Regions from separate parts of the Vibrio sp. THAF190c genome, predicted to be linked through region 2. Evidence: predicted binding sites of a transcription regulator. Region 2 holds the regulator's gene; each other region holds the start of a gene.
What was found. Region 2 encodes CRP, which controls carbon source genes, mostly activating them, when cyclic AMP is high. Its sites were predicted from a motif close to TGTGANNNNNNTCACA; they were not measured.
Positions count from the first base shown of each region.

Region 1: recB (exodeoxyribonuclease V subunit beta) is a predicted target of CRP. The motif match lies at 4,206-4,221, and genes of this name have one in related genera.
Region 3: FIV04_RS12480 (CTP synthase) is a predicted target of CRP. The motif match lies at 5,196-5,211, and genes of this name have one in related genera.
Region 4: cdd (cytidine deaminase) is a predicted target of CRP. The motif match lies at 3,832-3,847, and genes of this name have one in related genera.

Region 1 is NZ_CP045338.1:760,455-768,462, forward strand. It holds gene FIV04_RS03370 (TDT family transporter) at 1-312, shown strand, start outside; gene recC (exodeoxyribonuclease V subunit gamma) at 440-3,916, shown strand; gene recB (exodeoxyribonuclease V subunit beta) at 4,319-7,993, shown strand; gene recD (exodeoxyribonuclease V subunit alpha) at 7,993-8,008, shown strand, end outside.
Region 2 is NZ_CP045338.1:2,984,092-2,992,099, forward strand. It holds gene FIV04_RS13550 (hydrolase) at 1-898, shown strand, start outside; gene FIV04_RS13555 (YheU family protein) at 988-1,200, shown strand; gene FIV04_RS13560 (phosphoribulokinase) at 1,278-2,147, shown strand; gene crp (cAMP-activated global transcriptional regulator CRP) at 2,389-3,021, shown strand; gene FIV04_RS13570 (DUF1338 domain-containing protein) at 3,227-4,018, opposite strand; gene astD (succinylglutamate-semialdehyde dehydrogenase) at 4,226-5,683, opposite strand; gene astA (arginine N-succinyltransferase) at 5,716-6,735, opposite strand; gene FIV04_RS13585 (aspartate aminotransferase family protein) at 6,845-8,008, opposite strand, start outside.
Region 3 is NZ_CP045338.1:2,797,145-2,805,152, reverse strand. It holds gene barA (two-component sensor histidine kinase BarA) at 1-317, opposite strand, end outside; gene rlmD (23S rRNA (uracil(1939)-C(5))-methyltransferase RlmD) at 483-1,808, shown strand; gene relA (GTP diphosphokinase) at 1,917-4,139, shown strand; gene mazG (nucleoside triphosphate pyrophosphohydrolase) at 4,348-5,145, shown strand; gene FIV04_RS12480 (CTP synthase) at 5,297-6,937, shown strand; gene eno (phosphopyruvate hydratase) at 7,014-8,008, shown strand, end outside.
Region 4 is NZ_CP045338.1:1,841,448-1,849,455, reverse strand. It holds gene FIV04_RS08205 (RelA/SpoT domain-containing protein) at 1-476, opposite strand, end outside; gene FIV04_RS08200 (thiopurine S-methyltransferase) at 758-1,411, shown strand; gene purT (formate-dependent phosphoribosylglycinamide formyltransferase) at 1,495-2,670, opposite strand; gene cdd (cytidine deaminase) at 2,840-3,727, opposite strand; gene FIV04_RS08185 (CidB/LrgB family autolysis modulator) at 4,043-4,720, opposite strand; gene FIV04_RS08180 (CidA/LrgA family protein) at 4,722-5,093, opposite strand; gene sbcB (exodeoxyribonuclease I) at 5,194-6,618, opposite strand; gene FIV04_RS08170 (flagellin) at 6,982-8,008, shown strand, end outside.

The DNA.
Region 1 (8,008 bases), 1.1 Mb from region 2:
GGTCTGCTGTTCGGAATTGCAATTTTAATGACATTCATCATCTACGTAGCGTTTTTTAAATTGCTTCGTTTACCATTCAGCCCAGGCTATGCGGCGTTCACTTTCCCTATGGTCATTGGTGCGACAGCCTTGTTTAAGGTAGCGGCTTGGATGCAGGATGTGGGTGTTGAAGGTGAGTACATCAACCAAGTGTTCAATTTGGCTTACTTAGAGCTAATGGTCGCAACGCTCGTCGTAGGTTATGTAGCCGCACGTTACTACATGAATTATAAACCACACCGTTTAATGAGCGTTGCAAAAGGTCGTTTATAACTGGTGGTCGTTCAAAAGATAAACAGACCTTAAGCTTTTGGTATTTCATAAGCTTATATTGCTCATCCAAACTCAGCACTTATGCTAATCTGGCAGTATATTGTGGCAAGATTAGTGTGAGTGCACTTTGTTTACTGTTTACCATTCCAATAAAGTTGATACTTTAAAAATTCTTCTCGTTCACTTAATCAAAAGTGATCCTCTGGCTAATCCATTCGACAAAGAGCAGATCTTAGTACAAAGCCCGGGTATGTCTCAGTGGCTTAAAATGGAGCTGGCGAAAGAGTTTGGTGTTGCCGCAAACATAGATTTTCCTCTGCCAGCAACTTTTATCTGGGAGATGTTTACCCAAGTTCTTCCAGATGTTCCCAAGCGCAGTGCCTTTAACAAAGAGGCGATGACTTGGAAGCTGATGAGTATTCTGCCCGCTAAGCTCGACCATCCTGATTTTTTGCCGCTGCAGCGTTATTTGGAAAACGACACCGATAGCTCCAAGCTGTACCAATTGGCTGAGAAAATTGCCGATATTTTTGATGGTTATTTGGTGTACCGACCTGAGTGGATGGCGGCTTGGGAAGCAGGTGAGCCTGTGGCTGAGTTGCAAGACGCGGATGGTCAACAAGAACATCCATGGCAGCCGATATTGTGGAAAGCTCTGTACGAGCAAACACTATCCCAAGGCCAATCAAAGTATCACCGTGGTAACTTGTACCATGACTTTATTGAAGCGCTCGCACAGCAGAAAGATCAGCTTTCCCATCTTCCTAAGCGATTGTTTGTGTTTGGTATCTCATCACTACCACCGCGCTATATGGATGCCCTCAAAGCAATGGGTGAACACATTGATGTCCACTTGATGTTTACGAATCCATGTCAGCACTACTGGGGCGATATTCGAGACAGAAAGTATCTGGCAAGAGTGGAAGCACAGCGTCGTAAGCAGTTTGCTTTGGTCGAGGGCTCGCCTCAGCTAGAAGGAGAGGTTTCACCATTAAAAGATGGCCTTGAAGCTAATGTAGAAGATGAACTGCATACCAGCCAAGCCGTGGGCAATAGTTTACTGGCATCGATGGGTAAACTTGGTCGTGACAATCTGTTTTTATTGTCCCAGTCTGAGTGTGAAGAGCATGAATTTTTCATTGATGTTGAGCGCGATAGCCTGCTGCATCAGCTTCAAGCCGATATTTTGGAGCTAGAAGAGCATCAAGATGATCACATCCTCGATTCGAGTGAACACAAGCAGAGTGTTGTACTTGGTGACCGCTCGTTAACAGTTCACGCTTGTCATAGCCCAATGCGTGAAGTGGAAGTGCTGCACGACCAGTTGCTGGCGATGTTCGATGCCGATCCAAGCCTGAAACCACGCGACATTATCGTAATGGTAGCGGACATCAATGCCTACAGCCCTGCGATTCAAGCGGTGTTTGGTAATGCTCCGGGTGAGCGTTACATCCCTTACTCCATCTCGGATAGAACGGCCGATCAAGAAAGCCCAATCTTAACCGCATTCATGCAGCTGGTGGCTCTGCCTAAGAGTCGTTGCCTTGCTTCAGAGCTGCTTGAACTACTTGAAATTCCGGCGATGATGGCGCGCTTTGATATCGATGAATATCAATTCGAACAAGCTAAACAGTGGGTTGAAGAGTCGGGTATTCGCTGGGGTGTTGATGGCAGTACCGCAACAGAATTTAACCTCCCCGAGACTCAACAAAACACTTGGCTGTTCGGTGTTCAGCGGATGCTGCTTGGCTATGCGATGTCTGAATCTGCAGGATTATTTGAAACCACTGACTCATCGATTGCTGCATACGATGAAGTGCAAGGCATGAGCGCAGAGCTTGCGGGTAAGCTCGCGCACTTTATTGATCGCATTACCCATTATCGACAGCGCCTCAATCAGTCACAATCGATTGAACGTTGGCGTGAGACTCTGCTTAACTTGATCGATGACTTCTTCAGTGTCGAGCTTGAGGGCGAAGTGGTATTAAAGTCGATTCGTGATGCTCTTGGGCAACTTAACGAACAGCTTGATGATGCTTTGTTTGAGCAAGATTTATCACCAAGCATCGTTTATCAGTACCTGAACAATAAACTCTCTGGGGCACGCATCAGCCAACGCTTTTTAGCAGGACAAGTGAACTTCTGTACTCTGATGCCGATGCGTTCGATTCCTTTCAAAACGGTATGTCTGCTGGGAATGAATGATGGTGTTTATCCACGCTCTATGCCACCAGAAGGCTTTGACTTAATGAATGGTCGCACTCGTCCGGGTGATCGTTCTCGTCGTGATGATGACCGTTACCTGTTCTTAGAAGCGATGTTATCGGCGCAAGAGAGCCTGTACATCAGTTATGTTGGTCGCTCTATTCAAGATAACACAGAGCGCGTCCCGTCAGTGTTGGTGTCTGAGCTGATCGAATACTGCGAACAGAACTACTGCCTACAGGGTGACGAGGCTCTGGGAAGCGATGAATCCGGGCGTAAGCTAAGTCAAGCGCAGATGTTTGAACACACCATGACGCCATTCAGCCCGAGTGCTTTCATGCCGGATCAAGACGATACGCAGCTAAGCTACGCTAAAGAGTGGCTGCCTGCGGCAAATCGAGCTGGTGAGCGCAGTGGTGAATTCAACCGTGCGTTAGAAGACTACCTTGTGGGAGCAACTTACCCACTCGAGCTTGATCTGGTCGAGTTACAGCGTTTTTGGCGTCTACCTGTTCAATACTTCTTTAATCGCCGTTTAAAGGTGGTGTTTGAGCCGCCGTTACCAGTGATGGAAGACGATGAGCCGTTTGTGTTGAATGGTCTAGAGAGCTATCAACTCAAAAATGCACTCTTACAAGTATTGATTGATAACCATCAATCGCCGGATGAAGCCATCTGTCACTTTGTCGCTAAGCAGAAAGCTCAAGGTCGTTTGCCGGTTGGGGCATTTGGTGACATTGAGTTTGAGACCAATCGCGTGCAAGCCGAGGAGCTAGCCAAAGAGATCCAGTTCGTTACTGGCGCACCTAAAGAAGATTTAGAGGTCAATATTACGATAGACAGCCTCGGCGAAGGAAAACCGGTCAAGTTGATAGGTTGGCTAACGCACAACTATCAATCGGGTCTAGTGCGTTATCGCAGTGGTAAAATTCGCGCGCAAGACTATCTGGCCGCTTGGATTGATCACCTGTGTTGCAATGTGATGGGCAATCCACAAACGACGCATATTATCGGTTACGACAAGAAGGAGGGCGTGGTGCATCTTACGCTTAGCCCTCTGAGTGATGTTCAAACTGCAAAGCAGACTTTAGGCGAGCTCGTTCGTCTGTTCTATCAAGGTATGACTCAACCGCTTCCATACTTTCCTAAAACGGCCTTAGCAGGAGTTGAGGCAGGATTCAGTCGAGGCAAATGGGTTGATGATGAAGAGAAGTCTCTGAAGAAGATGGCGGATACCTTTAATGATAGTTACGCGTTTACCGGTGAAGGACGCGACAGCTACATCTCACGTATTTGGCCAAAGTGGGATGACACATTGGCGGCGGAAGCAAGGCTGTACTCTACGCTAGTGATGCAAGCAGCTCGTCTTGCAGCGAATGATCCCAATGATCAGGAGTAACCTAGGGCGATCGTCAAGATCGCTCAACCAATGCCAATTAGGCCGATGCATATGGGAAGCTTATTACGATTTTGGAATGAGTATAGACCAGATAAGAGAAGTGCTGAGAAGTCTGGGAATGAAAAGCACAGGAATTAAAGTGGCCGCCAGTAAATCATTATTAGTGTAGGGCGTTCGCTGTACGGCCACAGGTCAGAGGGACCATTATTCTTTTGGTTCTTTGGCGGCGAAAAAGTAATCGCTTGCCTGAACTCGTGGGCGCATAGTAACGACGTGCACCAAATTGATCCGTGAGAGAGATCGCACTCCCTAATAAGATATTGGTACTAGACCAGATTTGAATGACGTTTTTGAGACTAGGTCACATTTGTAACAGAATAATTAAGAAGAAGGCAGCTCGGTATGACTACCACAAATCGTGATCTCGCTATCACGCCACAAGCGCTTAATACCATGACGTTTCCTCTGCATGGGGCGCGATTGATTGAAGCCTCTGCGGGTACGGGTAAAACCTTCACGATAGCTGGCTTGTATCTGCGACTTTTGCTTGGTCACGGTACATCAGAGGTTGGCGTAAACGGTGAAGAGCCGAGTCGACACCAGCAACCACTAACGGTTGATCAGATTTTGGTGGTGACCTTTACTGAAGCGGCAACAGCTGAACTTAGAGATCGTATCCGTGCACGTATTCACGATGCGCGCATTGCTTTCTCACGCGGTCAGAGTAACGATCCTGTGATTGCCCCTTTACTTGAAGACATTGACGATCATACGGGGGCTGCCAAAATCCTGCTTAATGCTGAAAGGCAGATGGACGAAGCGGCGGTATACACCATTCACGGCTTCTGCCAACGTATGCTAACGCAAAATGCTTTTGAGTCGGGCAGTCGCTTTGACAATGAGTTTGTGACCGACGAAAGTCATCTAAAAGCACAAGTGGTGGCGGATTACTGGCGTAAACAGTTCTACCCATTACCGCTGCAGTTGGCTGGCGAAGTACGTAATATCTGGGGTTCACCTTCTGCTCTGTTAGCGGATGTGAATCGCTACCTGACAGGCGCGTCGTTAAAGCTAACGGTAGAGGCGATGTCTGGTGATCTGCAGTCTCTTCACGATAGCAATCTCGACAAAATCAGAGCGCTCAAAGCACAATGGCAGGCATCGCAAGAGGACTTCCTACCCATTATCTCGGGCTCAGATGTTAACAAACGCAGCTACACTAAAAAGTCACTGCCGACTTGGTTAGAGGCGGTAACGACTTGGGCGCAAAGTGAGACACACGATTATCATTACCCAGATAAACTCGAGAAGTTTGCTCAATCGACGCTGAATGAAAAAACGCCGAAAGGCACGGCTCCTTGTCATGAGGTTTTTGAGGCGATCGATACCTTCTTAGCACAGCCTGCGGATATGAAAGCGCCGCTACTGGCGCATGCGATTACCCATTGTCGAACCATGCTTGCCGCTGCCAAAGAGCAGAAGCAGTGGCTCTCGTTTGACGATCTGCTTACCCAGCTCTCAGCATCGATTGATGTCGATGAGCAGTCACTGTTAGTTGAACGAATTCGCGCTCTTTATCCGGTCGCGATGATCGATGAATTCCAAGATACCGATCCTCTGCAATATAGCATCTTCAGTCGTATTTATCTGGATAGCCCACAATGTGGTTTGTTTATGATCGGTGACCCGAAGCAGGCGATTTACGGCTTCCGTGGTGCAGACATTTTTACTTATATCAAAGCGCGTAACCAAGTTAGTGCCCACTACACTCTCGGCACTAACTGGCGTTCAAGTGCAGATATGGTAAGTGCAGTAAATCAGGTGTTTAGCAACTCTGATAGTCCGTTTATCTATGACGAAGATATTCCGTTTCTCCCTGTCGCTTCGAGTCCAAGTGCAGATTTTCGTCAATGGACACTTGGTGACGAAGTTCAACCTGCGGTGACATTTTGGTTGCAAGAGGCGGAAGACAAGCCTTTACCTAAAGGGGAATATCACGCAGCGATGGCAGAAGCGACTGCTAGCCAAATTCAAACAATATTGACCGCCTCTCAAGATCAGCAAGCGTTTCTTGATAACGGCAACAGCCAAAAATCGATTCAAGCGGGTGATATCGCTGTATTGGTGCGAACTGGTAGTGAAGGGCGTTTGGTTAAGACGGCTCTTGCAGAGCAAGGCATCGCCAGTGTTTATCTCTCTAACCGAGACAGTGTTTTTGTCAGTCTTGTTGCTCAAGATCTTCAACGTTTGTTGCAAGCGGTACTAACTCCTGAAAATGACCGAGCTCTTCGTGCTTGCCTGGCTTCTGAGCTGTTTGCCCTTGATGCGGCATCGTTAGACCAACTGAACAATGATGAGGTTGTTTGGGAAAATGCGGTTAATGAATTTCGTGAGTACCGAAAGCTGTGGCTACAGCGCGGTGTGCTACCGATGTTACGCGCGGTGATGAGTAAGCGCCACCTAGCTGAGCGATTGTTGGAAGAGGAGAACGGGGAGCGTGCACTGACGGATTTAATGCACATTGGAGAATTGCTCCAGCAAGCGAGACAAGAGCTCGACAGTGACTATGGACTGTTGCGCTGGCTCGCGGAAGCGATCATCGATGCGCAGAATGGTTTGGGTGGCAGTGAAGATGACATTCAACGTCTAGAGTCAGAAAGAAACTTGGTGCAAATCGTTACTATCCATAAATCCAAAGGCTTGGAATATGACTTAGTGTTCTTACCGTTTGTAGCAAGCTACCGTGAAGCGAGCGAAGGTAAATATTACGACCACGCTACAGACACCACTGTGCTTGATATCACAGCCAGTGATGGCGCGTTAGCGCAAGCCGACAAAGAACGCTTAGCGGAAGACTTACGTTTGATCTATGTAGCGCTAACCCGTGCTGTTTACGGCTGCTTTATTGGTATGGCACCACTGCGCAAGGGGCGCTCAACCAAAGAGCCGACGGGTGTGCATTTGAGCGCAATGGGCTATCTGGTTCAAAATGGGAAAGAGTGCAGCATTGCTGAACTACAGCAAGCGTTGGCGAGTTTAGAGAGTGTTAATCAAAGTATTACGCTGAGCGAAACGCCTACGCAGCATGAGCAACCTTTTGTAGCTAAATCAGAACCACAACCTGATCTCCAAGCTCAAGAGTTGAAGGCGTCGATTGACCGTGCGTGGCGTATCACCAGTTACTCTGGGTTAGTCAAGCAAGGCAGTCATGGCTCAGGTCATGATGCGACGATGGAGGTATCGGGCTTTGATATTGATTCTGCCGATGAGCAGGATGAAGGCGAGCTGATTGAGCCAGAGCGTTCTATCTTTACTTTCCCTCGAGGAGCAAGACCGGGTACGTTTTTGCATACCCTGTTTGAAGAGGTCGAGTTTACCGAGCCTGCGATCAGCGAGCACAATACTCAAGTGATCACTCACTTACTGGAACTTGAACAGTATGAGCTTGAGTGGTTACCGGTTCTTCAGCAATTGGTTGATACCGTGCTCAACACCGCTTTAGATGGTAAAAAGCTTAAGTTAAGCGAGAAAAATGCTTCTCAGCGACTTGTTGAGATGGAGTTTTTATTGCCCATTGAGGTGTTAGCATCCTCAGAACTCAACCGTGTTATTCAGTATCATGATCCTCTTTCGGCGAAAGCTGGCGACCTCGGTTTTCACACTGTGCAAGGCATGTTGAAGGGCTTTATTGATTTGGTGTTTGAACATGAAGGCAAATACTACGTGCTTGACTGGAAATCAAATCACTTAGGTGATGATGTGGCGGTTTATCATGGAGACGCCCTTAAGGGTGCCATGGCCGATCACCGATATGATTTGCAGTATCAAATTTACGCCTTAGCTCTGCACCGCTTCCTGCGCAGTCGAATTGCTAATTACAGCTACCAAAAGCATTTTGGCGGTGTTTATTATCTGTTTTTACGTGGTATGGATGGACAATCTCAGCAAGGAATATTTTCCGCTAAACCAAGTGAAGCCATGCTCAATGAAATGGATCAATTGATTGACGGCAAGGTCGTCGATCGCCAAACAACTCAATCGAATGATGACCAAGCTGGACAGATGGAGCTTATATAATGACACCCATTGATT
Region 2 (8,008 bases):
GCTGTTCCACCCTCACTGGCAAACACTTGAAACGCCTGATCATGATTTTCTCGATTTAGCGTGGAGCGAAGACCCAAACAACGAAGGTCTCGATCGTAAACCAATCTTCGTGCTTTTTCATGGCCTTGAGGGCAGCTTTGAAAGCCCCTATGCCAACGGTCTTATGAACGCTTTTGCCGAAGATGGATGGTTATCAGTAATGATGCATTTTCGTGGCTGCAGCGGTAAACCCAATCGCCTAGCTCGCGCGTATCACTCCGGTGAAGTAGAAGATGCACGCTTTTTCTTAAGAAACCTGCATGCTCAGTTCCCTAATAACCCTAAGGTAGCCGTCGGTATCTCTTTAGGCGGTAACATGTTGGCTAACTATCTGGCTGAATACGCTGATGACCCTTTGTTGTCTGCGGCAACTATTGTTTCAGCACCATTTGATCTTGCCAGTTGCTCGAGTCGAATCGAAAAAGGGTTCTCTAAGGTCTACAAGAAGTACTTGTTGAACTCACTTAAATCCAACGCGCTTAAGAAAGAGAAGTTGCTTTCAGAAAAATTAGGCATCACTGCAGACACGATCAAGAAGATCGAGAAGCTGTATGAGTTCGATGATTTGATCACGGCGCCTCTGCATGGCTTTAAGAATGCGCAAGATTACTACGCGCAATGCTCCGCATTACCAAAGCTTAATCGCATTAAGCTTCCTACGCAGATCATTCATGCCAAAGACGATCCTTTCATGACCGATGATGTGATTCCGAAATTCATTCTGCCGGATAACATAGATTACCGACTGTTCCAGAAGGGTGGACACGTTGGCTTCATTACTGGTAGCACCTTCAACCCTAAGTTTTGGTTGGAAGAGGCACTGCCTGCCTACTATGAAAGTATTCAGGATTCGGCATAATAGCGCCACATTGAACTCGGTATTCAAACACTGAGCCAAACGTTAGTAACCTTTAAACATACTCATGAACATAAAAGAGAGATGTATTTATGATCATTCCATGGCAAGACATCGCCCCTGAAACTCTAGAAAACCTCATCAAGGAGTTCGTGCTCAGAGAAGGTACCGATTACGGCGATGTTGAGATCTCACTGCAATCAAAAATCGACCAAGTAAAGCAGCAGCTGCAATCTGGGGAAGCGAGCATCGTTTTTTCTGAACTGCACGAAACTGTCGATATCCAACTCACTAAACGCTTCTAGGCTGCCATAAAAAAATAGCCGTGTTATAGTGGAAAACGATTGCTAACAAGTAAGTTATTCTAACGACAAGGGTTGTCATGTCCGCTAAACATCCAATTATTGCGGTTACGGGTTCTTCAGGAGCCGGTACCACCACTACCTCAGAAGCCTTCCGAAAAATGTTCAACATGATGGATGTGAAGGCGGCTTGGGTTGAAGGCGATAGTTTCCACCGCTTTACTCGTCCAGAAATGGATGTCGAGATCCGAAAGGCTCGAGAGCAAGGCAAGCACATCAGTTACTTTGGCCCGCAAGCCAACGACTTTGGTGCGCTTGAAGAGTTCTTCCGTCAGTATGGTAACGAGGGGACTGGGCAAGTCAGACGCTACCTGCACACCTTTGATGAGGCGGTGCCTTACAATCAAATGCCGGGCACTTTTACCCCATGGCAAGAGATTCCAGAAAACTCTGATGTGATGTTTTACGAAGGTTTACATGGTGGGGTTGTTGATGGTGATGTGAACGTATCGCAACACGTTGACCTGCTGATTGGCATGGTACCCATCGTTAACCTAGAGTGGATTCAAAAATTCGTCCGAGATACACGTGATCGCGGGCATTCACGTGAAGCGGTAATGGACTCTATTGTTCGTTCAATGGACGACTATCTCAACTACATTACCCCACAGTTTTCACGTACCCATATCAATTTTCAGCGAGTACCGACCGTTGATACCTCTAACCCACTTAATGCAAAGGGCATCCCTAGCCTTGACGAAAGTTTCGTAGTTATTCGTTTGCGTGGTATCAAAAACGTCGATTTCCCGTACTTACTCGCTATGATTGATGGCTCATTTATGTCTCGTCACAATACACTTGTTGTGCCAGGCGGGAAAATGAGCTTTGCTATGGAGCTCATCGTAAGACCAATCTTACAGCAGCTCATTGAAACGGGAAAAATTGGCTAACGGAACAGCATTCCGGTTGATTACTTTTCATACCGTGATCATGTGCACAATTTTGCGTAAAAAATCGTAGCTTGGTCACGATTAAAATCAAGAAATAGTGACTGAAAAAGGATACTATTCTTAACCGAAACACAAGATAGCTTGCAGCACAGAACAAGTGCTCTTATCCTAAGAAGTCAAATTCAGGCTTAGCTAAAATATGGAAAGCGGCAAGCATACCCTGCAGAGGAAGTGAGATATTATGGTTCTAGGTAAACCTCAAACCGATCCAACATTAGAGTGGTTCCTTTCACACTGTCATATTCATAAGTACCCTTCAAAGAGTACTCTGATTCACGCTGGTGAAAAGGCAGAGACCCTGTACTACATCGTTAAGGGTTCTGTGGCAGTTCTTATCAAAGACGAAGAAGGTAAGGAAATGATTCTTTCTTACCTAAACCAAGGCGACTTTATCGGCGAACTTGGTCTATTCGAAGAAGACCAAGAGCGTACTGCATGGGTTCGTGCAAAATCTCCTTGTGAAGTTGCAGAGATTTCTTTCAAGAAATTCCGTCAACTTATCCAAGTGAACCCAGACATCCTGATGCGTCTTTCTGCGCAAATGGCTAGCCGTCTGCAAGTAACCAGCCAAAAAGTTGGTGACTTAGCGTTCCTTGACGTTACTGGTCGTATCGCACAAACGCTACTAAACCTAGCGAAACAACCTGATGCGATGACTCACCCAGACGGCATGCAAATCAAGATCACTCGTCAAGAGATCGGTCAGATTGTTGGCTGTTCACGTGAGACTGTTGGTCGTATCTTGAAGATGCTAGAAGAGCAAAACCTAATTTCTGCTCACGGTAAAACTATCGTTGTTTACGGTACTCGTTAATCTCGATTAACTGAGCAAAAATTCAAAAGCCACCAAATGCGAATTTGGTGGCTTTTTCTTTATCGATAGAAGATACGAGATGCGAGATGCGAGATGCGAGATGCGAGATGCGAGATGCGAAAAGAACTCACAGAGTCCTATTTGTAAACTGTCTCGAAGAGAAATGTATCGCACCTCTAGGGCAACCCAGTGCTCGTATCTTTCTTTAACCGTTGGTGCTCTCGAAGATCTTGTCGGCCGATGCTGCAACAAAACCTGTGTAAAGCTCGCCATTAGCCATTGGGTAGCGCTTAGCAAACTCATAGAAGCCGCCAGGAACTAACTCCGCGCCCTCAGAGAATTCAACCTTCACTTTATCCGCCATTGTTGATGATTGCTCTAGCAGAACCTCTGGAGAACCTTTCACTTGACCGCCAACACTATTGATCGTAAAGCCAGACTCACTCAGGTGATCATTCACGGCTTGGACTTCAGTGAACTCATTTAGCTGGTTCACGCTCACGGTAAAGTGGTTAGCACCGTAACCATGCGCGGCCAACCAAGACGCGTATTCGCTCTCTGTCGCCAATTGTTTGTAATCTTGGAAATCCAAGTCCCAAAGACGACCGCCATATAGGAAGTCTTGCCCTTCTAACTTGCTTGCATCCACTTGCGCAACCAACTTAGCAACGATCGCTTGTAGCTCTGCAGAACACTCTTCCACTTTCAGTTCACTAATGAACACTTTTGGTTGCGTTGGATCTGGGTGTTCAAAGTGCTTAGCCACGAGTTTCTTACTTTCAAACAGGTAGTCACCACACGCTTTGTAACCAAGTGCTAAGAAAGGTTTAGCAAGCGTATCAATCCCCAAAGGCGCAACATTAAACGTACGCAGCGCGATGTGATCATTGATAAGGTCTTCCTCTTCTTTCAACAGCTGATGTACCTTCTCAGCAGATGGGCAGAGGCGTTCGATGTAGTCATCCCATAGGGATTTGAACAGTAGATCGGGTGTCATGGTGACTCCTTGTCGGGTTCTAGCAAGCTAGAGAGTTGGATTAGAAAGAGTGTGGCTGCGACGAGGCGTCAGCAGCCATCAGCTTGTGACATACTTATTTTATAGTTATATCTCGCAAGGTCAGACGCCTTGCGAGTAATCCAAAGGAGGCCAAACTTCCCTGCCTCCAATTGATGATTTACGTTGTTAGTGGCGATTGATTGCTTTCTACAATTCGATACCCGGGCTAAAGGTCGCTGGAAGTTGCGTTTCACCGCCTTCCATCGATGCCATTGGGTATGCACAGTAGTCCGCTGCGTAGTAAGCACTCGGGCGTAGGTTGCCCGAAGCACCTGGGCCACCAAATGGTGCGTCACCACTTGCGCCTGTTAGCTGACGATTGCGGTTAACAATACCTGCACGGATATGATCAACGAAGTATTCCCACTCAGAGTCGTCTGTTGATACAAGACCTGCAGACAAACCAAAACGTGTATCGTTCGCCAATTCAACCGCTTGCTCTAGTGACTCATAACGAACAACCTGCAGCAGTGGGCCGAAGTACTCTTCGTCTGGCAACTCTGCAATGTTAGTTGCATCGATGATGCCCGGAGTGACGAATGCAGCTTCACCAGCTTTCGCTTCAACTAGGCTTACACCGCCTAAAGATTGCAGGTTTGCTTGCGCATCTAGAATGAACTTAGCCGCTGCTTCTGAAATTTGTGGCCCCATGAAAGGAGCAGGCTCAGCGAAAGGTTGGTCTACACGAATCTTCTTGGTTGCTGCTACTAGGCTATCGAGCAGCTGATCACCCTTCTCGCCCACTGGAACATACAGACGACGCGCACAAGTACAACGTTGACCCGCACTGATAAAGGCTGATTGGATAATGGTGTATACCGTAGCATCGACATCACCATAGTGCTCACTGATCACCATAGGGTTGTTACCACCCATTTCTAGTGCCAGCATCTTGCCTGGTTGACCGGCAAACTGACGGTGTAGTATATGTCCCGTGTTAGCACTACCCGTAAATAGCACACCATCTAGGCCTTTAGCATCCGCTAGAGCAATGCCTGTCTCTTTAGCGCCTTGAACAAGGTTAATGACACCAGCAGGTAGGCCAGCTTCTTGCCAAAGCTTCATCGCGAACTCACCTGTCCACGGTGTCTGCTCCGATGGTTTGAATACAATCGTATTGCCCGATAGCAATGCAGGAACGATATGACCATTAGGCAGGTGACCCGGAAAGTTGTAAGGTCCAAATACTGCCATTACACCTAGAGGGCGATGACGCAGAACGATCTGGTTACCTGCAGCTTCACGTGATGATTCACCAGTACGGTCGTGATATGCACGAATTGAGATAGCAATCTTACCCGCCATCGCACCCGCTTCAGTGCGAGTCTCCCAGATTGGTTTACCCGTTTCTTTAGCGATGATTTGTGCGATTTCTTCGCTGTTCTCTTTCACTTTTTCCGCAAACTTAAGCACAATCGCTTCACGCTCAGCAAAGCTAAGTTTCTTCCAAGTTAGGAACGCTTCGCGCGCCGCAGCTACCGCTGATTCAACTTGATCAGGTGTCGCACTGTCGCCTTTCCACACTACTTGGTTGTCGTATGGGCTAACTGATGTCATCGCTTCGCCTTGACCGGCTACCCATTGCCCTGCAATCCACTGAGTCATACTTCTATCCTTCTTTGACTAACCATCGAGCTCTATTGAGCCAACATACGAACAAAATCGCCTTCTTGAACTTCCAACGCCTCGGCCACGTTCGGCGCAAGGATTACTTTACCGCTAGCTTGGTCATAAGCACCTTTGGCTGCGACCGCGCGGAAGTTTTCAAATGAGGTGTTACCAATCAGGTAATCTTGGGAGCTTGCATGCTCACTGATTTCAACCTGAGCACGAATTGAATGGCGCACCGATTCGATATTACGCAAATCACACTCAACCGTAGGGCCTGCATCGAAGATGTCGACATAACCACGGTTAGTAAAGCCTTCACGCTCAAGCAGTTTCAATGCTGGGCGTGTTTTCTCGTGTACTTGACCAATCACATCTTGTGCTTCTTGACTCAACAGGTTGATGTAAATTGGTAGCTTAGGCATCAGATCAGCAATAAAGCCTTTCTTACCAATACCCGTTAGATAATCCGCCAATGTAAAGTCGATTGAGAAAAAGTGCTCTTGAAGCCACTGCCAGAATGGTGAATTACCATCATCATCAGATACACCGCGCATTTCCGCAAAAATAGTCTCAGAGAAGCGCTCTGGGTGTTCAGCCATAAGTAGGAAACGACACTTAGACATTAAGCGGCCGTTTAATCCTTTACGGAAGTCAGGGCGTAAGAACAGCGTACAAATTTCGCTGCAACCTGTGTAGTTATTACCGAAAGTCAGTAGCTTAACAACGTTATTTACTTTAAGTCGTTGTGAAGAGTGCACCACTTTGCTGATGTGGTAAGAGTAAAAAGGCACATCCCAGCCAATCGAGGCTTCAATGCCCGTCGTACCAGCAACTTCGCCCGTTTCAACGTCAAAACCGACCATTAGGTAACCTTCGTCACCCGGCTCAGTTACGTTTTCTTTAGCAAAGCTGTATTCAGAGTGTGTAATTCGATTGGTTAACAGTTCTTCGTTAACCGGAAGAGATGTAAATCCATGTCCTGACTCGACCGCACAGGTGTGTAGCGCATCGTAATCAGATAATTTAATTGGGCGTACAACAAGCATCATTATTCCCTCCAGATGCAAAACAGGCCCAAAACATTAAGCTTGGGCCTTGAGCTGTGCGTCATGAGATCGCTCTTGTGGCGATCATTTCTATGACGCCGCTTGAGGCTTATACTAGCGAAGCAATTGCTTTATCTAGTTTTGCTAAGCCCTCTTCAATTTCTTCTTTAGTGATCACAAGTGATGGTGTGAAACGAACAACGTTTGCACCCGCAACCAACACCATCAGACCTTCTTTACCCGCAGCAACTAATACGTCGCGCGCACGGCCTTGCCATTCGTCATTCAGGGCAGCACCTAATAGCAGACCTTTACCACGAACTTCACTAAAGATTTGATATTTTTCATTAATCTTCTCTAGACCATCACGGAATAGCGCTTCACGCACCTTCACGCCCTCTAGAGTTTCCGGTTGGCTAACAACATCAACAACCGCTTCTGCAACCGCACATGCCAGTGGGTTACCACCGTAAGTTGAGCCATGAGTACCCACTTTCAGGTGTGGTGCTAGCTCGTTAGTTGTTAGCATTGCACCGATTGGGAAACCACCACCAAGTGATTTTGCAGTGCTCAAGATATCCGGAGTCACACCTAAGCCTTGGTAAGCGTAGAAGTTACCCGTACGGCCGTTACCAGTTTGTACTTCATCGAAAATCAGCAGTGCATTGTGCTTATCACACAGTTCACGCACCGTGTTCACAAACTCTGATGTTGGAGAAATGATGCCGCCTTCACCTTGCAGAGGCTCCATCATGATGGCACAAGTGCGATCAGAGATATGTGCTTCTAGTGCTTCGATATCGTTGTATGGAAGGTGAGTTACATCACCAGGTTTAGGACCAAAGCCATCTGAGTATGCAGCTTGACCACCAACAGTAACCGTAAAGAATGTACGACCGTGGAAACCTTGTTTAAATGCAATGATCTCAGATTTTTCTGGACCATGAACGTCTGCAGCCCAACGACGAGCTAGCTTCAGTGCCGCTTCGTTCGCTTCTGCACCTGAGTTTGCGAAGAATACTTTCTCTGCAAAACATACGTCTGTTAGCTTTTTAGCTAGGCGCAGTGCTGGCTCATTAGTCATTACGTTACTTAGGTGCCACAGCTTATTCGCTTGTTCAGTCACAGCGTCAACCATCGCTGGGTGACAGTGACCCAAACAGCTCACCGCAATACCACCAGCGAAGTCGATATACTCACGACCCTGCTGATCCCAAACGCGTGCCCCTTCCCCTTTTACTGGGATCATTTCCATAGGGTTGTAACAAGGCAC
Region 3 (8,008 bases), 190 kb from region 2:
TCAAAGTCAGGGTGGAAGTTTGAGGTTACAAACAGCTCATGACGTTCATCGAACACCGCGATACTGCGCACCAACTTAGAGTTCTTACGATGGGCGTAGCTGATGAGTTGACGAACCGACTCTCGACTCTCTAATTGCATGCCAGACTCACTTGCAATCGCAAGAGGTTCTATAATGCTGGTACCTGTATTGACAACTTGTCCTTCGAGGTCTTGATAGCGGTTAAATGAGAAGAATGCACTCAATAACAACCCTATAATCAGGGTCGGAGCTAGAGTTAGGGTAATTACACGGGCTCTCAAGCCATATCTGGTCATGTTCTTTAATTACATCGAGGTCTGGATATGGGAAAATAACGCACACAATGGTGGCTAAGTGAACGGTAAGCTTAATCAAAGCCGCCACGTTCGACAATGATTCCAAGACATAATAGTGAGTCCTGGATACAAATAAATGATTAAAAGATAGTTTAGGCACAAGCAATGGCACGTTTTTTTCAACCAAAAAAGAAAACTCAATTCGAGACCAAGCATCAATCGGTTTTGGTTGAACGAATGGATCACAATGGCGCAGGTATCGCTTATCAGAAAAATAAACCTGTGTTTATTGATGGTGCGTTGCCGGGCGAGCAAGTGGTGATTCAATTAACGGAAAGCAAAAGTAAGTTTGCCCGTGCGAAGTTAATTAAACTATTAAAGCCAAGTGAGCAGCGATTAAAGCCTTTCTGTAAGCACTTTAATCAGTGTGGTGGTTGTCATCTACAACATATGGATTATGCATCGCAAGTAGAGCACAAAGGGCAGTCACTGAGTCACTTGATGAGCCAATACCAAACGCCTACCACTGAAATTGCAGAACCAATTACTGGCCCGCAGGTTGGCTATCGTCGCCGTGCTCGCGTGAGCTTGTTTATGGATAGAAAGAATCAACAGCTGCAGTTTGGTTTTCGCAAGAAACAGAGCAAGTATATCGAGAATGTGACGGATTGTGCGGTGTTGGAACCAAGCTTAAATGCACTATTGCCAAAGTTGAAAGCGCTACTCGATACTTTTAGCCAACCCATGAACCTTGGGCATGTTGAACTTGTTCTGTCTGATAAAGGGCCTGTGATTGTCCTTCGTCACCTTAAACCACTAGCGGACAAAGACCAGCAAGCACTCATCGATTTAGCGACAGAGCAGGGTGTAATCTTGTATTCAATGCCAGAAACGGATCAGCTGGTTCGCTTGGTGGGTGATTCGCCGACATACAGTGAAACTGGTGTTACTCTGCCGTTTGAACCGAATCACTTTATTCAAGTCAATCAGCAAGTGAACCAGAAGATGGTGGCACAAGCGATTGAATGGCTGAATCCACAAGCGGATGAACGTGTTCTCGATCTGTTTTGCGGTTTAGGTAATTTCAGTTTACCTATTGCAAAACAATCTGCGTTGGTGGTCGGTGTTGAAGGCGTCGATGAAATGGTGAAACAGGCAACGAGCAATGCCGAAGTAAACCAACTCAACAACGCGACATTTTACCAAGCGAATCTAGAAGAAGAGCTCTCTTCTCAGCAGTGGGCGAAAGAGAAATTCGATAAGGTATTGCTTGATCCTGCGCGCGCTGGAGCAAGTGGGATTGTCGACCAACTTTCAGCGCTAGGAGCGAAGAGCGTGGTTTATGTTTCATGTAATCCTGCTACTCTAGCTAGAGATACGGCAAGCTTGCAAAATCAAGGTTATCAAATGGTCAAAATGGGTATGTTAGACATGTTTCCGCATACCAGTCATTTGGAATCTATGGCACTATTCGTCAAAGAAAAATCATAGAACGAAAAGGCGTATAAGAAACGTCTTGTTACCAGTATGAGTCGAACTAACTTGGACCCGGTTAGTCATACTGAGTTGGGTATAAAACATAATAACTAGGAAGGCATGATGGTTGCGGTACGAAGCGCACATTTAAACCCAAGCGAACAGTTTGAGCTAGAGAGCTGGATTGCATCTTTAAATCAGGATGCCAAAACGTCGAATAAACTGATCAAGGTTTATCGTCACTGTGAAGAACTGCTAAAAGCGCATGAGCAAGCCTCACTGCTATTGTGGCGTGGCCGAGAGATGATAGAAATCTTGGTGACGCTATCAATGGATCGCGCGACACTCGTTGCGGCTCAGCTTTTTCCTGTTGTCTCCAGTGGTGTCTTTGAGCGAGAAGCCTTTGAAGAGAGCTACGGCAAAGAGATCGTTAAGCTGATTGATGGCGTTGAAGAGATGGCGGCACTTGGCCAACTCAACGTTACCCTTGAAGGCAGCGCTGCGTCAGGACAGGTTGATAACGTGCGCCGCATGCTATTGGCCATGGTTGATGATTTCCGTTGTGTGGTCATCAAGCTTGCTGAGCGTATTTGTAACCTTATCGAGGTGAAAAAAGCGCCTGATGAGGTGCGTAGAGCGGCAGCGAAAGAGTGTGCCAATATCTATGCGCCACTGGCTAACCGTCTTGGTATTGGTCAGCTTAAATGGGAAATCGAAGATTACGCTTTCCGTTACCAACAACCAGATACCTATAAGCAGATCGCTAAGCAGCTTTCTGAGCGTCGTATCGTTCGCGAACAGTACATCACAGACTTCGTTGATGACCTTACGTCTGAAATGGGACGCTCTAGCATCAACGCGGAAGTAAGCGGTCGTCCAAAACACATCTACAGCATCTGGCGTAAAATGCAGAAGAAAGGCTTGGCCTTCGATGAGCTATTTGACGTGCGTGCTGTACGTATCATCGCAGACCAACTGCAAGACTGTTATGCAGCGCTTGGTGTTGTGCATACCAAATACAAACACTTACCAAGTGAGTTCGATGACTATGTCGCGAACCCGAAACCGAATGGTTACCAATCTATCCATACCGTGGTACTTGGGCCTGAAGGTAAAACCATCGAGATCCAGATCCGTACTAAACAGATGCACGAAGACTCAGAGCTGGGTGTTGCGGCGCACTGGAAGTATAAAGAAGGCTCATCAGGTGGTCGCAGCGGTTACGATGAGAAGATCACATGGCTGCGTAAGCTGATCGACTGGCAAGAAGAGATGTCTGACTCTGGCGAGATGCTGGATGAAGTTCGTAGCCAAGTTTTCGATGACCGTGTATACGCGTTTACACCTCGCGGTGATGTGGTCGACTTACCAATGGGCGCAACTCCATTGGACTTCGCTTACCACATCCACTCTATGGTCGGTCACCGCTGTATCGGCGCCAAAGTAGGTGGACGTATCGTTCCATTTACTCACAAACTCTCGATGGGTGATCAGGTTGAGATCATCACTCAGAAGGAGCCAAACCCTTCACGTGATTGGCTAAATCCAACCACAGGTTTTGTTCATTCTGGTCGTGCCCGTGCCAAGATTAATGCTTGGTTCCGTGCGCAGAGTCGTGAGAAAAACCTCGAAGCAGGTCGTGACATTCTAGAGAGTGAGCTGCACAAGATTGGCGCAACGCTTAAAGACGCCGACCAATATGCCCTGAAGCGTTTCAACGTGAATACGCCAGATGAGCTGTATGCGGGTATCGGTAGCGGTGATTTGCGAATCAACCAGGTGATCAACCACATCAACGCGCTGGTGAATAAGCCAACCGCGGAAGAGGAAGATCAAAAGGCGTTAGAGAAGCTACTTGAGTCAGAAAATAAGCCTGCTCAACAGAGCCGTCCTAAGAAAGATGCGGTTGTGGTGGAAGGTGTCGATAACCTGATGACGCACCTTGCACGCTGTTGTCAGCCAATCCCAGGTGACAGCATTAAGGGCTACATCACTCAAGGTCGCGGTATCTCAGTTCACCGTAGTGATTGTGAGCAACTGAGTGAGCTAAGAATCCACGCACCAGAGCGAATCATTGATACGGTTTGGGGTAATGGCTTCGTTGGTTCTTACATCCTAACGCTGCGTGTTGAAGCGCTAGAACGTAGTGGATTATTGAAAGACATCACCTCGCTGTTTGCTAATGAGAAAATCAGTGTCACGACTATGAAGAGCCGTACCGACTACAAGCGTCAGCTGTCAGTGATGGACTTTGATCTAGAAGTGACTAACATTGAAATCCTTAGCCGCGTGACGAGCCGAGTAGAACAGATCAAAGATGTCATGAGCGTTAAGAGACTGGGGTGATACTTGGTATCGTCCTCGTCATTCCCTACAGTGAGGAACAAACGTGATAGGGAATCTCGCTAAGTAGTTTGAGATCCCCAACTCGTTCATCCTTCACTCTTGGGGATGACGAATAAATTGAAAGGTGAGTGGTTTTAACTGCTCACCTTTTTTAGTTTTAAGAAAAGAATTAGATTAAAACAATCAAACAGAATAATAGGAAAGCACCATGAGCCACCCGATTGAACAACTAGAACAAATTATGGCGAAGCTGCGCGATCCAGAAGGTGGCTGCCCTTGGGATCTGAAACAAAATTTTGAAACAATTGTCCCGCATACTATCGAAGAGACATACGAAGTGGTGAATGCGATTCACAACAAGGATTGGCCAAACCTACAAGAAGAGCTGGGCGACTTGTTGTTTCAGGTGATTTTTTACAGTCAACTTGCGAAAGAGCAAGGGTTGTTCGAGTTTGCCGATGTTGTTGATGGTGTGAATGAAAAGCTAACTCGTCGTCATCCACATGTGTTTTCTGATGTTGAGTTTGATGATGAAGAGGCAATTAATGCCAACTGGGAAGCCGAGAAAGTTAAAGAAAAAGCGCAAGCAGGCAAAACTCAGGAAAGTATTCTAGACTCAATACCAAACTCTCTACCTGCACTTTTGCGTGCTACAAAGGTGCAAAAGCAGGTAGCAAAATATGGCTTTGATTGGGAATCAATTGGCCCTGTTGTCGATAAGGTTCGGGAAGAGGTCGACGAAGTGCTGGAAGAGGCACTGCAAATTACGCCAAATGAGGATTTGGTAGAGGAAGAATTGGGTGATTTACTGTTTGCGACTGTGAATCTAGTGAGGCATCTAGGGAAAAATCCAGAATCGGCACTGAGTAAAGCAAACGTAAAATTTGAGCGTCGCTTTAAAGGTATAGAAGGAAAAGTTCGTCAAAAAGGCAAAGCTTTGAACGATTTTTCCCTCTCTGAGCTCGATTCTATGTGGGATGAAGTCAAGTTGGCGGAGAAAAGTTGAACAAAGCTTTTGTGCTGATTTGATTTGAAGCAAAAAATAAAAAATAGCAGTGTGATAGATTTCACGTTGTGGCGATAAGGGGCTTCTGGTATATTTTCATCCCGTCCAGAAGAAATCCATTTTCCCTCATTCAACCAATTTCAGGTTAAACATGACGACAAATTACATTTTTGTTACTGGCGGGGTTGTATCCTCTCTAGGTAAAGGTATTGCAGCGGCATCGCTTGCAGCTATTTTAGAAGCTCGTGGTCTTAAAGTGACTATGATGAAGCTTGACCCTTACATCAACGTTGATCCAGGCACTATGAGCCCGACTCAACACGGTGAGGTGTTCGTTACGGAAGATGGCGCTGAAACTGACCTTGACCTTGGTCACTACGAGCGATTCATTCGCACCAAGATGACTAAGCGTAACAACTTCACAGCGGGTCGTGTTTACTCAGACGTTCTAGCGAAAGAGCGTCGCGGTGATTACCTAGGTGCAACTATCCAAGTAATCCCTCACATCACTAACTCTATCAAAGACCGTGTAATCGCTGGCGCTGAAGGCCACGATGTTGCGATCGTTGAAGTTGGTGGTACGGTTGGTGATATCGAGTCTCTACCATTCATGGAAGCGATTCGTCAGCTAGCAGTTGAGCTAGGCCGTGAGCGTGCAATGTTCATGCACCTAACACTAGTTCCTTACCTAGCAGCAGCTGGTGAAGTGAAAACTAAACCGACTCAGCACTCTGTAAAAGAGCTACTGTCTATCGGTATCCAGCCAGATATCCTAGTTTGTCGTTCTGATCGCATGATCCCTGCGAACGAACGTAAGAAGATTGCTCTTTTCTGTAACGTACAAGAGAAAGCGGTAATCTCAATGAAGGACGTAGATTCAATCTACAAGATCCCTCAACTAATTAAATCACAAGGTCTTGATGACCTAGTGTGTACTCGTTTTGGTATCAACGCTCCAGAAGCAGACCTATCAGAATGGGAACAGGTAATCTATGAAGAAGCAAACCCAACTGGTGAAGTAACCATCGGTATGGTTGGTAAATACATTGAATTACCAGATGCATACAAGTCAGTGAACGAAGCGCTTAAGCACGCGGGTCTTAAGAACCGTCTAAGCGTTAAGATCAAGTACGTTGACTCTCAAGAAGTAGAAGCTAAAGGCGAAGAAGCACTTCAAGGTCTTGACGCTATCCTAGTACCAGGTGGCTTCGGTGACCGTGGTGTTGAAGGTAAGATTTTCGCAGCACAATACGCTCGTGAGAACAAAGTACCTTACCTAGGTATCTGTCTTGGTATGCAAGTGGCACTTATCGAGTACGCACGTAACGTTGCGGGCATGGAAGGTGCACACTCTTCAGAATTTAGCAAAGACACGAAGTACCCAGTAGTTGGTCTAATTACTGAATGGGTAGATGGTGAAGGTAAAGTTGAAGAACGTACTGAAAAATCTGACCTAGGTGGTACTATGCGTCTAGGTTCACAGCTATGTCACCTAGAGAAAGGTACGAAAGCTCGTGAACTATACGGTAGCGCGACGATCCATGAACGTCACCGTCACCGTTACGAAGTGAACAACAATCTTCGTCCACAAATCGAAAAAGCGGGCCTAAAAGTATCGGGTCTGTCTGCGGACAAGAAGCTGGTTGAAGTTATCGAGATTCCAAACCACCCATGGTTTGTTGCAGCTCAGTTCCACCCAGAGTTCACTTCTACGCCTCGCGATGGTCACCCATTGTTCGAAGGCTTCGTTAAAGCGGCTGGCCAAAACCAGCGTGACGAATTAGAGAAGTAAAGGATACCGGCAGTAGCGTTTGCAGTGCTACTGCCTTTAATTTGACATTATATATTCAACGAGAAGGAAACATTCAATGTCTAAGATCGTTAAAGTTCTAGGTCGTGAAATCATCGATTCACGTGGTAACCCAACTGTAGAAGCTGAAGTACACCTAGAAGGCGGTTTCGTAGGTATGGCTGCTGCTCCATCTGGCGCATCAACTGGTTCTCGCGAAGCTCTTGAGCTACGTGACGGCGACAAAGCACGTTTCCTAGGTAAAGGTGTTCTTAAAGCTGTTGAAGCTGTAAACGGCGAAATCGCTACAGCTCTAACTGGTAAAGACGCTAAAGACCAAGCTGCAATCGACGCAGTAATGATCGAGCTAGACGGTACTGAGAACAAATCTAAGTTCGGTGCTAACGCAATCCTAGCTGTTTCTCTAGCGAACGCTAAAGCTGCTGCAGCGGCTAAAGGCATGCCTCTATACGAGCACATCGCTGAGCTAAACGGTACTGCTGGTCAGTTCTCTATGCCTCTACCAATGATGAACATCATCAACGGTGGTGAGCACGCAGACAACAACGTTGACATCCAAGAGTTCATGATCCAACCAGTTGGCGCTAAGACTCTTAAAGAAGGTCTACGTATCGGTGCTGAAGTATTCCACAACCTAGCTAAAGTTCTTAAGTCTAAAGGCTACAGCACTGCAGTTGGTGACGAAGGTGGTTTCGCTCCTAACCTTAAGTCTAACGCTGAAGCTCTAGAAGTTATCGCAGAAGCTGTTGCAGCTGCTGGTTACGAACTAGGTAAAGACGTTACTCTAGCTATGGACTGTGCTGCATCTGAGTTCTTCGACAAAGAAGCTGGCATCTACAACATGAAAGGCGAAGGTAAGACTTTCTCTTCTGAAGAGTTCAACCACTACCTAGCTGAGCTAGCTAACCAATTCCCAATCGTTTCTATCGAAGACGGTCTAGACGAGTCTGACTGGGATGGCTTCAAGCACCAAACTGAACTACTAGGTGACAAGCTTCAACTAGTAGGTGACGACCTATTCGTTACTAACACTAAGATCCTTGCTGAAGGTAT
Region 4 (8,008 bases), 1.1 Mb from region 2:
TTTTTTACTTTAACGACATCGGCTTCGCGGCTTACTGCTTCGTACACTTCTACTAGGCTCTCTACATCGTTAGCGATGATGGTTGCGCGAGCAAGGTCGGTGATTCGGGTAACGTCGCCGTTCAGTTCCAATGCAATCTTTTCTTCTGCACGAGCTTGTGATTTTACGCCTGCGAACAGTGCTTCAGAGTTGGTAAGTAGGGCAGTACTTTTACAGATGGTTTCTAGCTCTGCTTGAGCTTGGTGTGATTTGCTGTAAAGCACGTCGAAGTCGGTATAAGGTTGAGTTGGATTTGAGTCAAACGCTTTGATACCGTACAGGCCGCTTAGGCTGTGACGGAATACTTTCGATGACACTTGGTTTTGTGCTGGTGTGCGAGTAGGTTCTGCTGAGTTAGTTGATACAGTTGCTGCGAATGCAGGCGCGCGGCTCAATACAAGAAGCATTAGTGCCGTGGTACGGAGAAATACACTCATTCAAACTCCAATATACGAGGTTACAAAACGTTGAAACTAAAAGGGGTAACCAGTAACGCTAAGAGCAAATTGTTGTTCAAACTATGGTGTCTCTACATACTATATGGGGCCGTTTGAACAGAAACCAACCTTAACGTTTTCTCTTATTTTAGTATGTGAACATATAGACAAATTAAAGAAGCGTTAGTTCCACATTTTCAAGAACTTTGACCCCTGCCAAGGTTGCTCTTACCTGTCTATCCTGTACCCTTGCATTATTAAATGAACAAGATGAACGAAAGATGAATAATCCTGAATTTTGGCACAATAAATGGGCCGCAAACCAAATTGGTTTCCACCTAGAAGATGTGAATCCACTGCTCATTGAGTTTTGGAAGCACACAGAACCTAGCCATGATAAGAGCGTTTTTGTTCCACTGTGTGGTAAGAGCGAAGACCTCGTTTGGTTGGCATCTAAGCATCAAGACGTTCAGGGTGTTGAACTAAGCCAAATCGCTGTCCGTGCATTTTTCTCGGAACATTTTTATACGCCAATGGTGACACAGATTAATGGTCAACATGAGCTGTACCAATTTGATGAACTGAGCATCTACACTGGTGATTACTTCACGGCGCCGATTCAAGCGGTTGATACGATTTATGATCGTGCTTCTTTAGTGGCATTGCCTAAAGAGGTGCGAGTGCAGTATGTGGAGAGGTTGAAGCAGCTGTTAAAACCTGGTGGCAAGATCTTGTTAGTGACTCTGGATTACAATCAAGAAGAGATGAGTGGGCCTCCGTTCAGTGTACCAAGAGATGAAGTAGAGCAGCTGTTCTCTGGATACAAGATTACACAACTCAATCAAGATATTGCTGGTGATGATCATCCTAAGATCGCCAAGAAAGGTCTATCACGTTTCTCAGAAGAAGTTTATCTGATTGAATGTCAGCTTTAAGAGATACTAACTACTTATAACAACGAAAAGACGGGCACTGAAGCCCGTCTTTTTTCTGACAACTTGTACTGCAGTGATTTAAATTAGTAGATCACTTTAATCTTAGCAGCACTTTCTACTGCGTCTTCAATAGCTGATTCAATACTATCGCGGCGTGTTAGAGCTACACCTAAGCGGCGTCGGCCATTGATGTCTGGTTTACCAAACAAGCGAACCTGAGTTTGAGGCGCATTTAGTGCGTTCTCTAGACCTTCGAAACGGATATTCGTTGATGTGCCCTGACCAAGTACCACAGCAGAAGCACATGGGCCGTATTGAGTGATGTTCTTGATTGGCATACCAGTGAATGCGCGAACGTGCAGAGCGAACTCAGAAGAGTCTTGAGAGAGCAGTGTAACCAAACCCGTGTCGTGCGGGCGAGGTGATACTTCATTGAAGATCACGTGGTCGCCTTTTACGAACAGCTCCACACCAAAGATGCCGTAGCCGCCTAGAGCATCAACCACTTTACCTGCTGTGTATTGGGCAGCCTTGAGTGCGTTGTCTGACATCATTTGTGGCTGCCATGACTCACGGTAGTCACCGTCTTCTTGGCGATGGCCGATTGGCGCACAGAAGTGAACACCGTCAACCGCACGCACAGTAAGCAGAGTGATTTCGTAATCAAAATCGATAAAGCCTTCTACGATTACTCGTCCAGCACCAGTGCGGCCGCCTTCCTGAGCGTAATCCCATGCCTTCTGAATGTCGTCTTTGCTCTTAATAACGCTTTGGCCTTTGCCAGATGAACTCATTACTGGTTTCACGACACAAGGGATGCCAACAAATTCGACGGCGGCTGAGAAATCTTCAAACGTATCGGCAAAGCGATAAGGTGAAGTCATCAGTTCAAGCTCCTCCGCAGCAAGGCGACGAATCCCTTCACGATTCATTGTTAACTTGGTTGCGTTCGCCGTAGGAACGACGTTTAAGCCTCTCTCTTCTAGCTCAACCAGTTTGCTGGTCGCAATGGCTTCAATTTCAGGTACTACGTAATCGGGTTTTTCGAGCTCTATGATAGCTTCCAGCGCATCGCCATCGAGCATATCTAATACATGGCTGCGGTTAGCAACTTGCATTGCAGGGGCATCTGGGTAGCGATCACAAGCGATCACTTCTAAACCTAAACGTTGACACTCAATAGCAACCTCTTTACCCAGCTCTCCTGAGCCTAATAGAAGTACACGAGTAGCATTGTCACGAGTGGCGGTACCAAACATAGTTATTCCTTCCGAACATGTTGAACGAGTAATTGAGAACGGGGAGATCATACTCATTCCAACCTCAAAAGCAAACGTTTGCGTGGTGGTTTTAGTGAATTTTAAGCATAAAAAAAGCAGCCGACTAAAAGATGGCTGCTTATGTAAATCGCATGTTAACTTAATGCAGTTAGATTGCTAAGTAAGTGACTGGGATATCAGGGTTAATTGCTTCCAGTGTTGATTGGGTATCCGCTAAGTGGCTAATGTTGCCCTGTGCGTTTTCAACTAGAGCAGCGCTCTCAATCTGATCGAAGCTAATACCTGCCAGCATCACTTGAATCATTGCTACTTGAAGTGGAGGTAAACTCGGATTAAATGCTGCGTTTTCAGCGTATGCACCAGAGAAGATTTCACCAGACGTTAGTTGAAGCGAAACACCACTTAAGTTTTTGGTGTATGGCGCATGACTGCGGTTCATTGCCTCTAGAGCTTTAACAACAATAGGTGTCGTTTCTTCAGTTGTGTACTTATGGTCAAGCTCTGTCATTAGGCCTTCGGTGATACCTAGATCAGACGGGCCGAAAGAGTCTGGAAGATAATCTTGTAGTGAGCGCTCTTCACGTTCTGGTAGCTGAATTTTCAGCTCGTTAGCCGTCGTCAGTTCGTTCATAAATTGACGACAGTGACCACAAGGGCTGTAGTTGATGGTGATGTCAGAAAGTCCTTTTTCGCCTTTCATCCAAGCATGGCTGATTGCTGCTTGTTCTGCGTGTACCGTTTGACCAAGCTGTGCACCGGCAATCTCCATGTTCGCGCCGAAGTAGATATGACCAGATAGGCCGCGCACTACTGCGCCAACGTAGAAATCAGAAAGCGGTGCGTAAGAGAAAGCAGCTGCGATTGGCAGTAAAGCTAGACGAACTTCTTTATCAGAAAGACCGCTTGCATCCAGCAAGCTTTGAAACTGCTCTTTAGAGATTGTGGCGTCAAAGTTGTCTGCTAATACGATGTCACTTAAAAGTGCTTTCAATGAAGCTGGAGCACTTTCCAGCGCCAGGGTAATACGACTGTTCATGTTGAATCCTTAATTGACCTTAGGCTTTAAGTTTATGCAATACTCAGAATCTTTCTGTGATCAATGTCACCATTGTATGTAGGTTGTTACATTGTGTTGCACAATTAGAGTGAGGTCACAAATGAAATCGTTTGCAGCCAGCAAAGTGTAATTGATGTCACAAATTGGCGGATGCATCACATTGCATGAATAAATAGTTTAGTGGAAAAAAAGAGCGCATTTCCCAAAGATTTGTTGGAAAAGCGCTCTGATTTTGTTCGGGAAATAGCAATGACATAGATAGACTATCAGCTACTTCGAGTTAAATTTTTGCAATTAGGAGTATATCCACAATACCAGCGAGAACACAGAAGGTGCCAATATTGAGGTAATAACGCCGCACAACACTAATGCCAATGAGCTAAATGCAGCATCTCGTGGATCTTTCTCTGCGCTAGTTGCTGTTCCTAATGCGTGAGAGACCGTTCCCATGGTAAGTCCGCGTGCAATTGGACTTTTAATGCCGATTAGGTTGTAGATGGGATAAGCGAAAATTGCACCAAATAGCCCAACCAAAAGTACCAAAATGGCCGCTATAGCAGCTTCACCACCGAGATGGCTAGAGACTTCCATCGCGATTGGCGTGGTCACCGATTTACCAAGCAAGCTTGCAATTAAGCCTAGGTCTGCATGAAACGCAGCGGCGATCAATGCAGCGGTCAGCATCGACATTACACTCCCTAAGACACAAGCAAAGGTAATGATGCGCCAATTGGCTCTTATCTGCGGTAGCTGCTCATACAGAGGATAGGCGAGCGCAACAACGGCTGGTTGCAGCATAAAGGTAATCCAGGTGTTGTCTGCATAGTACTCCTCGAATGGGATTCGCCAGTATGTGAGCACCGGAATAATGATCGCTAAACTGATCAATAGAGGGTTACATAATGGCGAGTTTACTTTTTGACTTACCCAACGAGCAAAGAGAAACACAACAATAGTCAGAAGAATCCACATACTATTTCCCCTTCGCAATCACTCGGTCTAAGAACCAAGATAGAGAAATAAGGACGATCAGTGTGCCACCAACCGCGCTAGCTAAGATAGGAAGGGCGTTGGCAACTAGCATGTCGAAGTGCTCCATGAGACCAACACTGATCGGTACAAATAATAAGATCATGAAACGGATGATTAGGCTCGCACCAGGTTGAACCCAGTGGGGAGGGATAATTCCGATCACCATTGCGAAGAAAAGTAGTAGCATACCAAAGATACTTCCAGGAATAGCAGTATCGAGAAGGCTTTGAATGGCATTGCCTGCTGTCAGTGAACCGATGATCAATGTAAAAGAGATCATTAGATACACAAGTTGGATCAATCTTTCTTTCAAAAGGAGTCTCTTTTTGAGTTAATGGATAACGGCTAACGAGTAACCGTTATATAAAGTCTGAATTAGTAGACATAAAGCTTTAGAGCTATAAAAGACGGGTTTAGCTCGCGAGTTTCTCTACGTACTGGTATACCGCTTTGAGTATTGCCATCTTCTTTTCATCGTTTTCATGCTCATGAGCAAGATTTTCAAGGTTGAGCATGTATTCTTCAAGTCGACTTTCGTAAAACTCACGGCAGTGATTCGCCCATTTTTGCTGTTCTGATTCATCTAACGTCCAAGGGTAGTGACGTGCTTTGTAACGGAACAGAAGGGGCTCTATACGTTCGTCGGCAAAGCTGATATCGAGTGCAGCGAGGTTGTTTGGTTCAGTTTGACGAATAATATCCATCGCGGCTTTATCTGATGGAGAAAAGAAACCATCGTAAAGCTGAGTATCAACATCATCGTCTTTCTCGTACTCGCGTTCAACAGAATAAAGACCAATCAGCTTTTCGCGAATCTCTGGGTGTTCACGAAGAATCGCTAAGTTTGCCAGGCACTGCTGGCGATCAATGCCAATGGTTTCAGCGTTTTCAGCCGTTAGTGTTTTCGCTGGTGCAAGAATAGGGCATTTGTTCAGTTGCACGAGTTTAATCGGTACAGGCAGTTCGTCTGGACCCAATTCACTGTGTTTGGTGTAGAGCCTTTCGCGCAGCGCATCAGTGTCTAACTCAAGCAGTGGCGTTGGATCTTTCGCTAGGTCTATAACGATAACTGCGTTTTGATTGGTAGGGTGCCAAGCCATCGGCACAATCCAACTGGTGTAATTGCACTCTTTACCTAGCATGCCAGACACGTGCATCAGCGGTGTCATGTTAACAATGTCGACAAGTTCATTCAGTTTGCGTTTATGACGCATGTTGTACAAGTAGTCGAACATTTTCGGTTGAGCAGCTTTAACTTTCTTCGCCATTTCAATGGTTGCGATAACGTCAGCCATCGCGTCGTGCGCATTTTCGTGTTCAATACCGTTAGCAACAGACAAATGTTCTAGCTTAAAGCTCGGGAAACCTTCTTCATTTTCTGGCCAAACAATGCCATCTGGGCGCAATGCATGCACCGCGCGCATCACATCCAACAGATCCCAACGTGAGTTACCGTTTTGCCAGCTCCACGCATACGGATCGATAAAGTTGCGGTAACAGGTGTAACGTGTCACTTCATCATCGAAACGAATACTGTTGTAACCAAGGCTGGTTGTGTTTGGCTTAGATAACTCTGCGTGAATCTTAGCGATGAACTCTGGCTCAGGTAAGCCTTGTGACATTGCTTTCTGTGGGGTGATTCGCGTAATCAATGCGGCTTCAGGTGCAGGTAGATAATCAGCTGGCGGTTGGCAATAGATAACCAGAGGCTCACCAATGATGTTGAAATCTTGGTCGGTGCGAACACCCGCAAATTGGCTTGGTCGATCTTTGGCTGGGCTCGTCCCCCAAGTTTCATAATCGAAGAAGAAGTAGGTCGGCTGAGAGTCGTGCTGCATAACGTTGATATATCCAGTTTTATCTGATTTCCCAAGTATTAGAACACCGTGAGGGCGCTAACGCAATGAGCTTAGCCGACTTGATTCGCGATTAGATTTATGTTCAACACCATGTTTTATTTGAATGAAATCATTCAATGGAGCTCAGCTAGTTTGTCACTTAGTTCTAGTCAAGGCGTATGAAATTTGTTTTGTTGAACCGTGTTGGCTTGTATTTGTACTAAATGCGACAGATAGCACAACAAATCGGACGAAAAAGGAACAGATATATTAAAGTTGGCTCATAAAGTGCCGATAGGTTATTAAATGCATAATGTTCATGTAAATTATTGATGTTTTTATAAATGTAACTAGGCGTACAGTATGGCTATAAATGTAAATTCAAATGTATCGGCTATGACAGCTCAGCGGTTTGTAAATAATGCCAGTTCCCAAGTCAGTACTTCAATGGAACAGCTGTCATCAGGCTACAAAATAAATAGTGCTCAGGATGATGCAGCAGGTCTGCAGATATCGAATCGACTTAATGTACAAAATCGAGGTCTTGAGGTGGCAGTAAGAAACGCTAACGATGGAATCTCTATCGCTCAGACGGCGGAAGGCGCCTTAAATGAGACGACCAATGTACTCCAAAGGTTGCGTGATTTGTCTCTACAAGCTTCGAATGGCTCGAATTCAAAAGATGATCGGCTTTCGATTCAAGCCGAGGTTACAGCGCTTAATGATGAGCTCAATAGAATTGCGGAAACGACTTCATTTGCTGGTTCAAAGTTGTTAAATGGCTCGTTTCAAGATAGATCGTTTCAAATTGGTGCTGATAGTGGAGAGGCGGTTGTACTGAGCCTACAAAACGTACGATCTGACAGCCTTTCTGCTGGTGGCATGTTTTTGCGGACAGCTGAGGGAAAAGCTGATGACTGGACCTTACCTCGAGACGCATCACTAACAGTTGATATAGCTGACGAATATGGTTTTGAACAGGTGACGTTTGATTTGAAGAAAGGCAGCGACCTAGAAGAAATCGCGACAAGAATCAATGGCCAGCAGGATATTGTTAACACATCGGTTGATGGAGAGGGACGATTACAAATATTTTATGGGCCTGACTTTAACGTTAATCTCGATGGCGATTTCCTTGAAATAATGGGCGCACCAGAATATCGCTATGAGACTGTGTCTAATATTGATGTAACTTCTCAAGGTGGTGCCCAAAGGGGAATTGCTTTGGTCGACCAGGCTTTAGAGTATGTTGATTCGCATCGAGCTGAGCTTGGAGCTTTCCAAAACCGGCTTGGGCACGCTATTAGCAACCTAAACAATATTGATCTCAATGTGCAGGCATCAAAAAGTCAAATAAGGGATACAGACTTTGCAAAAACAACAACAGAGT